2 linked regions of the Solitalea lacus genome follow. The protein of the gene in region 2 interacts with the protein of the main gene of each other region in a pairwise test. Links are inferred from orthologs where the notes say so. Each region holds a gene or a part of one and is shown on either strand. Other genes may lie near its edges.

Region 1 (5,711 bases), 830 kb from region 2 along the record:
TTTTTTATGCTCAATTGTGTGATGGTTGAAGTACACCAAAGCTTCGTCTGCTGTAGCCATAGCTCCATCATACTCATTCAAAAAGCTCTTATTCAAACTGCTAAAAGTATGCAGTTCCATAGCAGCAATTAGTCGTCTCTGGGGGAATTGCGCTTTCATTGCAGCAGTTGTGGCTTTCAATTTTGATGGCGAATGAGCAAAGTCTTTGTAAACAACAGTTTTCTCATTACCATCAACAAACTCCAAACGTTTGGCTGCTCCTTTAAAACTTGAAATCGCTTTATAAAAATCTGCGTTACTTACTCCTAATTGATTGCAAATTAAACGGGCACCATTCAAATTCATCAAGTTATGCTCCCCAAAAACTTCAAGCTTAAGCTCCCCATTTTCCGTCAACAGCGTAGTGATTCCGTTTTCAACTTTAAATTCAGGAAGGCCATATCCTTGAGTTTTAAATATCGGATGTGAATAGTTTTCTACTAGTTTTTTTAATTCCGGGTCCAACTCGCAATATGCAAGAAAACCATTTGGTTGAATGGTATCTAAAAAGATTTTGAATTGTTCAACATAATTAGCAAATGTTGGAAAAACGTTAATATGATCCCAAGCAATACCACTCAGAATTGCCAAATTGGCTTTATAAAGGTGAAATTTTGGTCGGCGATCAATTGGAGAAGATAAGTACTCATCGCCTTCAATAATCATCACCGGAGCTTTTTCCGTAATTCGCACCATGGTATCAAATCCAGCCAGCTGCGCTCCAACCAAATAATCGCAATCAATATTATTTTGATGCAACACATGTAAAATCATAGCTGTTATGGTAGTTTTACCATGACTACCGCCAATTACTACACGGGTTTTGTTTTTTGATTGTTCATAAATGTATTCAGGGTAGGAATATATTTTCAATCCCAGTTCTTTTGCCTTAATCAGCTCCGGATTTTCTGCACGTGCATGCATCCCTAAAATAATTGCGTCTAAATCAGCATGTATATTATCTGGATTCCAGCCAATTGAATCAGGCAATAAACCATGTGCGGCCAAGCGCGACTTGGATGGTTCAAAAACCTCATCGTCCGAACCGGTAACTTTATATCCTTTCTTATGTAATGCAATAGCCAGATTGTGCATAGCACTACCGCCTATTGAAATAAAATGTACGTTCATGTTTTTTGCCGGAATTGTGATTTGCGAGCGAAATTCGCATTTATTTATTCAAAATCAAGAGAGCGGTAGATTAATTATCTAATAATCTACGGTGATAATTTACTTGACCTAGATGATAAGACAAATGCGTTACCAGGTGTACCAAAAAGTATTCTGTTGTCATTGGTTCTCCAAAAACTTCTATAGGATACTTTTCTTTCAGCTGTTCAGGACTAACTTTTGCCAATACAGAGTCAATCATCATAATTGTTTCATTAATCATCGTAATTAGCTCACTTTTTGAAACATTCTTAAGTGAAAACTCTAAGTCCCTATTGCGTACATAACCAGTATTCCCAAGCACATGACCAATGAAATGGTTCAGATTTCCCACCAGATGCAAACACAAATTACCACCAGAGTTAGAAATAACAGGTTCAACCCTCCACAAATTTTCGTCAATGTTATACTGTTCTACTTCAGCGCTCAATTTCTCTAAGTCTCTTTTGAGAAACAGTTTTACAAATTGGACCATTGCAAGAATTTATTCTAATGTAAGTAACTAACAGAAACTATTTAACAAACTTGGCGGCAACCCAATTATTACGGGTATAATGATTGATGTATTTCAAATCGTATTTAGCTGCTTCTTCTTGAATAATAGCCAGATCAGGCGTTTCGTAAAAGCCACTCATGATCAGCTCTCCTTCATCAACCAACATGTCTGCATAATGTGCCATGTGTTGAATCAAAATATTACGGTTAATATTGGCTAATATCAGTTCAAAACCGGTATCATTTACATCACCAATATCTCCCAGACCCGTTTCAATATTATCAATATCATTTAGTTGTGCATTTTCAACTGTACTTGATACGCAAACCGGGTCAATATCTACAGCCAGCAATTCTTCGGCTCCAAGCTTAGAAGCCAATATAGCCAATATTCCTGAGCCACAACCCATGTCAAGCACTTTTTTCCCTTCCACTTCAGTTTGAAGCAACCATTCCGACATTAAATAGGTAGTCTCATGGTGACCAGTACCGAAAGCCATCTTAGGGTCGATAACTATTTCCAATGGAAACTCATTACTTCGCTCAGGATGAAATGTTGCCCTGATGTGTAATTTATCAGCCACAGTAACTGGTTCAAAATTGCTTTCCCACACTTCATTCCAGTTCCTGTGTGGAATAATACTTTTGAGATAAGAAAACTTGAATTGATCTTTATAAGGTAGAAGTTGACTATCTAAAGCAGTTTCATCAAACTTATCCGCCTGAATGTATGCTTTAAACCCTTTAGAGGTATCTTCAAATGTATCAAAACCGATCTCTGATAATTCGCCAATTAATACATCCTTAACAAAACCTTCAGGGTCATCAACTAAAAAAACTAATTCGAGGTAATTCATGGATACTGAGAGCATCTATTTAAATTCTATGATTGGTTAAACTCTTATGGCCAGCAAGATATTTAACTTACCGCTATTATAAAAATAAAAATCACTGATTTGTTTCTAAATTATTTATAACAAATCAGTGATTAATTAAAAGCAGTATAATTATGCGTTAAAAGTTTTTATAATATCGGTAAAATCACGTGATTTAAGTGAAGCCCCACCAATTAAACCGCCATCAATATCGGTTTGAGAGAACAAAGCAGAGGCATTTGAAGGATTAGCACTTCCTCCATACAAAATGCTCATTGACTCTGCGGTTTCCTCATCGTATCCTTCTGCAATTAACTGACGGATGTATGCATGAACTTCTTGAGCCTGCTCAGGGGTTGCAGTTAAGCCTGTACCTATTGCCCATACCGGTTCATATGCAATTACTACTGTTCTAAACACTGATTTGATCAAATGGAACAAACCCTCTTTTAATTGCCCTTTTATAACCTCGAAGTGAATACCTTTTTCTCGTTCACTCAGGGTTTCTCCTATGCAAAAAATCGGAATTAACTCATGTGTTAAAGCTAAGTCAACTTTTTTAGCTAGTTGAGCGTTGGTTTCTGCAAAGTATTGACGACGCTCTGAATGTCCTAAAATTACATAATCAGCACCTATTGATTTTAACATTCTGGCAGAAACTTCGCCAGTATAGGCCCCAGATTCTTCCCAGCTACAATTTTGAGCAGCTAGTTTAACTTTATCATGAACTTCAGACCCACTTTTCCATTGATCTAAAGCATAAATATTAGTAAAAGGAACTGCAACAATAATTACAGCGTCATTATTTACTTCATCAGTAACCATATTAGCCACTTCAGAAATTAATTTTAACGATTCTTTTAAATCGTTATTCATTTTCCAGTTTCCAGCAACAATTTTCTGTCTCATTATTTATAATTAGGATAGTTTGTGTGTTCTTGTTGTATCAAAAACGTGTTCAAGTATACGTCTTTCTGTGTCATTAAACTCGTTTTTTTTTGTTTTCATCATTGAAGAAGCCGTATTGCAAAATTTCGTAAAATCAAACTCTGCAATCTGCTCGTTTTGCACCCAGCTAAAATCAGCCACAAATTTAGAAGGAAAGCCATTGCATGCAATATTACAACCAACTCCAACTACTGTTCCGGTATTAAAAGCCGTATTGATTGCGGTTTTAACATGGTCGGCCATAACTACTCCATATTTTTGCAAACCCGTATCATTGAACTTTGCTTCAGCATAATTCCACACTTTAACCGTACTAAAATTGTTCTTTAAGTTGGAATTATTGGTATCTGCCCCCAAATTACACCACTCGCCAATTACTGAATCTCCCAAATAACCCTCATGGCCTTTATTTGAATTGCCAAAGAAAACGCAGTTCTTTACCTCCCCCCCAACAACTGTATTGGGACCCAGAGTTGTTGCGCCATAAATCTTAGACCCCATTTTAACCACAGCACCTTCACATGCCGCAAAAGGCCCTCTAATCATAGCACCTTCCATTATTTCAACGTCCTTACCTATATATACAGGTCCTGTCTCAGAATTTATTAACGCGAAGTTAATTTTGGCTCCTTCTTCAACAAAAATGTTTCGACCTAATAATTGTGATCCTATAGGTAAGGTTTGAGAAACTTTAGATGCAAACAGATTAAAATCGTTCGCAATTTCTTGGGCATTAAACTGGAAAATAGAAGCCGGCGAAACAATCTGTTGTATTTTAAATTGAATAGGTTGTGCCTTTGATACAAAGTTTTCAGGATCGAACAGAGAGGTTTCTTCCTTGGATAAATTTACAGCAAGTAAAGTATCTCCATTTTTTAAGGCTTCACCCTCTTGTAAGTCCCTAATTACTGACACCAAATTATCATCAGGTAAAATAGCTGCATTGATAAGAATATTTCTTTCAGCTATTACTGACGGAAATTTTTCCTGTAAATATGATTCAGTAAGATAAGATGGCTTTGAGTTTAAACTATAGGCCCATTTTTCAATAATGGTTAATATTCCAACTCGAATGTCAGCTATTGGGCGGGTAAATGTAAGTGGTAAAAGTTGCCGACGAACGCCAGGATCATCAAACAAAAGATAGTTTCTCATTATTCAAAAATAAAAAAAGTCTGTTGATCTTCTCAACAGACTTTTAATATCAGGTAAACCTAGCTTATTTTTTAGCGTAACGGTTTTTGAATTTATCAATACGACCTGCAGTATCTACTAACTTCATCTTGCCAGTATAGAACGGGTGAGATTTATCAGAGATCTCCAATTTAACTAAAGGATATTCGTTACCATCTTCCCAAACGATAGTATCACGAGTATCAACAGTTGATTTAGTAAGGAATGCATAGTCACATGACATATCCTTAAACACTACCAATCTATAATTTTTTGGGTGGATATCAGCTTTCATCTTCGCAATAATTTTATTGAGGCGCAAATATAAGAATCCCCTCTCAGATGTGCAAATTAAAATAAGAAATTAAGCATATATTTTTTGAACCGAAATTACCTACGCATGTGCACATGTTTAATTCCATCTTCTAGATAAATTTCGTCAAATTCTTTAAAACCAAAACGCTGATAAAATTTTAACAAGTAATATTGGGCTCCAATTGTAAGCTCTCTGAAGCCTAATTCATCAGCAACATCTATTGACTTTTGCATTAATTGCTGACCAAAACCATTCTTTCTAAAGCGTGGAGAAGTAACAACCCTACCAATAGATGCCGTTTGAAAAGCTATACCTGGTGGCACAATACGTGAATAGGCGACCAAATTCTTATCAACCCATCCCAATAAATGTAAGCAATCAGGGTCTTTGCCATCAGCATCCAGAAACGGACAGTTTTGTTCAACAACAAAAACTTCTTCTCTTAACTGCATAATAGCATACAATTCGTTTACCAGCAGCTCATCAAAAGGCTTTATAACCCAATTAACTACTCCTTCGTTCATAACTATACACTTTGACAAAGTTCAACCAAAACCCCATTAGTGGATTTGGGATGAAGGAAACATATTATTTTATTGTCAGCTCCTTTTTTAGGCTGATCAGCAATAAATTGAAACCCTTCATTTTTCAGACGTTCAATTTCGGCAACTATATTTTCAACTTCAAAAGCAATA
Region 2 (5,711 bases):
CGTCTGTCCAATTGCCAATACCGGCAGGGGTAATATTAGAAGCAAAATATCTCCCCGGAAATCCCATTTTCTGATTAAACTCATCCCCTCCTTTGCCCAACGTGCCAGGCATAATCGGACCAGAAAATTCAGCCCAGTTCCGTGTACTATGACAGTCCATACAAACCATTACAGAGTTGGCTAAATATTCCCCTCTTTTAATCCTCTCAGGAGTTAGCTCAACTTTCATTTCAGGTGTAGGTCCAACATTGGGCAATGCGGTTTTTACATACACACCTAATCCTGCTATACTTATAATAAGGAACAGAAAAATAACACCCAGAACTTTAAATACTTTTTTCATGGCACAGTATTATATTAACTAACAAATTACAAATTAACCTTTTAAGAAACAGCCTTAAAAGAAAGCACAAAAATAGTATACAAAAAAGAATCCTTTTTAAGTAGTATTACGCAAAATAAAATTTAGGTAGAATTACGCTAAGGTTAAAAAAATCAGCCTTCATCATTTCGTTTATTTACTCAAAACAGCATTTTTGCACTATGATTGAACAGGCCCGTGTTGCATTGAAGGCTTATTTTGGTTACGATGAATTCCGGCCGCTACAAAACGAAGTAATACAATCCATTCTTGATAAAAAAGACACCTTGGTTTTGATGCCAACCGGTGGTGGAAAATCCATTTGCTATCAGGTTCCAGCCCTAATCATGGAAGGTTTATGCATTGTCATTTCGCCGCTTATTTCATTAATGAAGGACCAAGTGGATGCTCTACGGATTAATGGCATAGGTGCCGCTTATCTAAACAGCAGCCAGGATTTTACTGAAGAAGAAACCATAATAGAACAATGCTTAAACGGCAGCATTAAACTACTTTACCTTTCTCCAGAGAAACTAAAATCGAGCATGGCCATGTTGTCTGAGTTCAACATTAAATTATTTGCCATTGATGAGGCTCATTGCATTTCTGCATGGGGACATGATTTTCGCCCGGAATACACTCAACTCAATGTCATTAAAGAACGCTTTCCGACAATTCCAATAATAGCCTTAACAGCCACAGCTGATAAAGTAACCCGAAAGGACATTATCAAACAACTAAGCTTAAAAAGACCTAATACCTTTATCGCATCTTTTGATCGGCCGAACTTAAGTTTGAACGTAAAAATGGGCGTTAAAACGCGAGAAAAGGACTTCGAAATCATTGATTTCATTTTACGAAAACCCAATCAATCAGGCATTATCTACTGTTTGAGCAGGAAGATTACAGAAGAACTGGCTGAAAAACTTCGGGGACATTCAATAAACGCCGCAGCCTATCATGCCGGCATGAACGCAGATGAACGTAATGAGACTCAAGATGACTTTATCAATGACCGGGTTCAGTTGGTTTGTGCCACAGTTGCCTTTGGAATGGGTATAGATAAGTCGAACGTTCGTTGGGTTATTCATTATAATCTGCCTAAAAATATCGAAAGCTATTATCAGGAAATTGGCCGTGCGGGGCGAGATGGATTAAAGAGTGAAACTATTCTTTATTATAGCTTAAGCGATTTGGTGTTATTGACTCAATTTGCGGAACAAAGCCAACAGCGCGAGCTAAACATTGAAAAACTGAGGAGGATACAACAATTTGCAGAGGCAAATCTTTGCCGGCGCAGAATCCTAATTAATTACTTTGGAGAAAATCTGGAGCAAGATTGCGGCAATTGTGATGTTTGTAAAAAACCTCGCAGCCGATTTGACGGAACCATTTTAGTTCAAAAAGCTTTATCAGCCTTACTTCGAATTAATGAGCCCATAGGTATCAATATGCTTATTGAGGTTTTAAGAGGTTCGAATAAATCAGAGATCATTGAAAAAGGCTATGATAAAATTAAAACCTATGGAATTGGAAGTGATGTAGGCTTTCCACATTGGCAACAATTTATTATGCAAATGCTAAGTTTAGGGCTTTTAGAAATGGTTTATGATGAAGGATTTAGTTTAAAAGCTACCAGTCTTGGCAAAGAAATTCTTTTTGGAAAAAAAACGACCGAATTAGCATATCCTTTGATTCGGGAAATTAAAAAACACACATTGAGCCTTGATGAAGAGACACATATTCCTACTCAAACGGCTAACGAAAAATTATTTGATACTTTGCGCCGTTTAAGAAGAGAATTTGCTGAACAAGAGGATGTACCGGCCTACGCAATTTTTAGTGATGCTACGCTGGAAAGAATGGTTATGGAAAAGCCTACAACAGAAATCGCCTTTTTGGCAATTCAAGGAGTTGGCCAACGTAAGCTAGAAAAGTACGGACGGAAATTTATTGAATTAATAAGCCGTCATCAGTATAAAAACACTGTAACTCCTCGCGAAAAAACGGATACACTCAAGGAAACATTCCGTTTGCTGCAACATAATCATTCACCCGAAGATATTTCAAAACTTCGAAACATCCATTTAACCACCGTTTACTCACACATTTCTACGCTGTACCTCAATGGAAGTCCAATTAATTTAAGGCAATTTATTTCCATGGAAGAAATAGAGCGGGTAAAACTGGCTCAGAAAGCCCTAGGACAAAGTAATAAGTTAAAAGACTATTTTGATTTTTTAAAGGGAGAAATTGCCTATCACAAAATACGATTAGCGTTGAGTTGGATTGAAAAACAGGATAAGCTAATTTGAAAATCGGGAAATTTGAAAATGATGCATCATCGCAAATTCACTTCAAACTCCCCAATTATCAAACTATATTAATTAAGCTTTTTCTTCCCAAACGCTGGCAATATTCACAATGGTTTCAACGGCTTTTTGCATGTCTTGCACTGAGGCCCATTCGTGTTTAGAGTGGAAAGCGTGCTCCCCTGCAAAAACATTAGGACAAGGCAATCCCATAAATGACAAGCGAGAACCATCGGTACCGCCTCGGATACTTTGTAATTTAGGTTCCATACCGCTACGGCGAATTCCTTCTAAAGCATTTTCAATTACTTGAGGATACTGATCCAAGACCTCTTTAAAGTTTCTGTACTGCTCAGTAACCTTGATCTCATATTTTGAAAACGGATAATTGGCAATCACCTGATCAGCAATTTGTTTAATTACACCTTCATGTTTAGCCAAATTAGCTGTCACATGATCTCTGATAATGAAAGATACTTTCGATTCTTCAACAGTCCCACCGATCTCTACCGGATGCACAAAGCCTTCTTTACCTTCTGTAGTTTCAGGTGAGAGATGACCTTTTGGCAAAGCAGCAACAATTTCAGAAGCAATTTTAATAGCACTTTCCATTTTGCCTTTAGCAAAACCCGGATGTGAGCTTACACCATGAATTAACAACGTTAAGCCATTAGCCGAAAAGGTCTCGTTTTCAAGCGAACCTAAAGTCTCACCGTCCATTGTGTACCCAAAATCGGCGCCCAGTTTTTTCATATCCACATTATTCACCCCACGACCAACTTCTTCGTCGGGAGTAAATAGAATGCGAATTTTACCGTGTTTTACTTCTGGATGTTGCATAAAATAATTGGCAGCATCCATGATTTCAGCTACACCGGCTTTATTATCGGCTCCTAAAAGGGTAGTTCCACTGGCGGTAATAATATCATTGCCAATTTGTTCGGCCAAATCTTGATGATCTGCTTTTTTTATAACTTGAGAAGGATCATCAGGCAACACTAAATCTTGTCCTTGATAATTTTTATGAATGATTGGCTTAACTCCGGCTCCGCTACAATCCGGCGAAGTATCTACATGTGAACAAAAACACAAAACCGGAACATTCTTTTCACTCGTAGCAGGAATGGTTGCATATACATAGCCGAAATCATCTAAATGAGCATCATCAATGCCCATTGCTTTTAGCTCTTCAACTAAAATGCGGCTTAGATTTTTCTGTTTTTGGGTAGTAGGTGCGGCTGTTGAATGCGGATCAGATTGAGTATCAACCTGAACGTAACGCATAAAACGCTCGGTAACGGTAAATTTATAATTGTTCATAAAATTTATTGGGATATAAAAGAAACCATAGCCCATAGAATAAACTATGGTTTAAATTTTAAACAAGGTATACGGCATCTTCCTGACCTTCAATGCCCAAAACCACATCAATATGTTCTTGAGCAACCGTTGAAAGTTCCAGCCCTACAAAATCATTGTGTATAGGAAAAAGCTTATGACTTCTATCAACCAATACTACAGTACGCACTTTTTTGGTTGGAATATTAAGAAATATTCCTAGTCCGTACACTAATGTACGACCAGTATTCAGCACATCGTCAACCACTACAATTACTTTATTGGCGCATTCTTCAATAGGAAGATCGGTTTTGGCATTTAACGAGCTGCTGGTTTTCTCCAACTCAATATTTACCAATGTTACTTTTATATCTCCTATTGATTCAATAACCTTTTTTAAACGGGCAGCCAAAGTGTTCCCACGCGGAACGATACCTGCAAGAACAATCTCCTTTTCATCAAAGTTATCTTCAAAAATCTGATACGCTATACGATCAACTTTTTGCTGTATCTGTTTTTTATCGAGAATCTTTATTTTATCACTCATGAGTAAAATTTAGGAGTTAAAAATAACGGTAAATAGTGCAATTGCCAATAGGTTTACTTATACGGATAAAAAACAAAATTAGCCCCTTCAGGAATTACTACAAATAAGCACATGTATTGTTTAGGGTCTTTGTAGTTGTTCACAAAATATTCCTGACGCTCTTTTGCAATAATATTCTTCTCAGTAAACTCTTCAAGCGTTGAAGCATTAATATTCCATGAGGTCTTCAGCTCTTTGCTGCTCAGGATAGTTTGTCCCAGACTTACTTCATGCTGATGTGCTACAAAAATTGGAAAATCCGAAAATTTAGCCTCAATAATATCAAGCGCTACTTCTTTAATTGCCTCATTATATAATTTAAGATCCTTTTCCAAACCAATTAATGGACTCGGACCTTGGGGTTGTTGTTCGTTTTCTAACTGCATAATACTATTCTGAATGAGTCTGCCCTCATTATGTAGTTCATTATTTTCTTTTTAGCAATACTACATTCTCAACGTGAATGGTTTGTGGGAACATATCAACCGATTGAATTTTCGCAACTTCGTATTTTTCACTTAATAAAGCTAAGTCACGAGCTTGCGTGGCCGGATTACAACTTACGTACACAATCTTTTCGGGCTCCATTTCGTTAATACGGGCAACCACATCAGCATGCATACCAGCCCTTGGCGGATCGGTAATTACCACATCAGGCTTGCCATGCTGGGCAATAAACTCAGCATTAAGCACATCCTTCATGTCGCCTGCATAAAACAAAGTATTATCAATTCCATTTATGGCAGAATTGATTTTGGCGTCTTCAATGGCATCTGGCACATACTCAACCCCTATTACTTGTTTTACTTTTCGGGCAACAAAGTTTGCAATAGTTCCGGCGCCTGTATATAAGTCGTATACCAATTCATCGCCTTTAAAATCAGCAAAATTGCGTGCTATTTTATATAGATTATAGGCTTGTTCCGAATTGGTTTGATAGAAAGATTTAGGAGAAATTTTGAACTTAATCCCCTCCATTTCTTCAAAAATATGATCGTTACCTTTAAAGGTAATCACTTCTTGATCAAAAATGGTATCATTCCTTTTTTGATTAACGATATATAACAATGAAGTTATTTGAGGGAAATGGTTATCAATATAATTCATCAAGCCA

What was found.
Region 1: the proteins of pepT (region 2) and tpiA interact in binary tests that used the Escherichia coli proteins (3 or more experiments, as listed by UniProt). The link is inferred for Solitalea lacus from one-to-one orthologs.

Annotation. Positions count from the first base shown.
Region 1 is NZ_CP091740.1:1,799,233-1,804,943, reverse strand. Bases 1,601-4,599 are described here. They hold tpiA (triose-phosphate isomerase), read right to left. Parts: upstream 3,489-4,599; coding sequence 2,712-3,488; downstream 1,601-2,711. Other genes in these bases: L2B55_RS07595 (putative sugar nucleotidyl transferase), read right to left, coding at 3,498-4,599; prmA (50S ribosomal protein L11 methyltransferase), read right to left, coding at 1,722-2,576; L2B55_RS07610 (DinB family protein), read right to left, coding at 1,601-1,684. Outside these bases: L2B55_RS07615 (UDP-N-acetylmuramate--L-alanine ligase), read right to left, coding at 1-1,170; more of L2B55_RS07610, read right to left, coding at 1,241-1,600; more of L2B55_RS07595, read right to left, coding at 4,600-4,682; L2B55_RS07590 (type B 50S ribosomal protein L31), read right to left, coding at 4,747-4,995; L2B55_RS07585 (GNAT family N-acetyltransferase), read right to left, coding at 5,091-5,540; mce (methylmalonyl-CoA epimerase), read right to left, coding at 5,543-5,711. UniProt on the Escherichia coli protein: Involved in the gluconeogenesis. Catalyzes stereospecifically the conversion of dihydroxyacetone phosphate (DHAP) to D-glyceraldehyde-3-phosphate (G3P).
Region 2 is NZ_CP091740.1:969,039-974,749, reverse strand. What follows is about bases 1,872-4,870. They hold pepT (peptidase T), read right to left. Parts: upstream 3,994-4,870; coding sequence 2,749-3,993; downstream 1,872-2,748. Other genes in these bases: L2B55_RS04130 (hypothetical protein), read right to left, coding at 4,612-4,870; L2B55_RS04135 (phosphoribosyltransferase family protein), read right to left, coding at 4,052-4,558; recQ (DNA helicase RecQ), read left to right, coding at 1,872-2,676. In the rest of the region: L2B55_RS04150 (cytochrome c), read right to left, coding at 1-343; more of recQ, read left to right, coding at 544-1,871; more of L2B55_RS04130, read right to left, coding at 4,871-4,983; 23S rRNA (uracil(1939)-C(5))-methyltransferase RlmD, read right to left, coding at 5,024-5,711. UniProt on the Escherichia coli protein: Cleaves the N-terminal amino acid of tripeptides.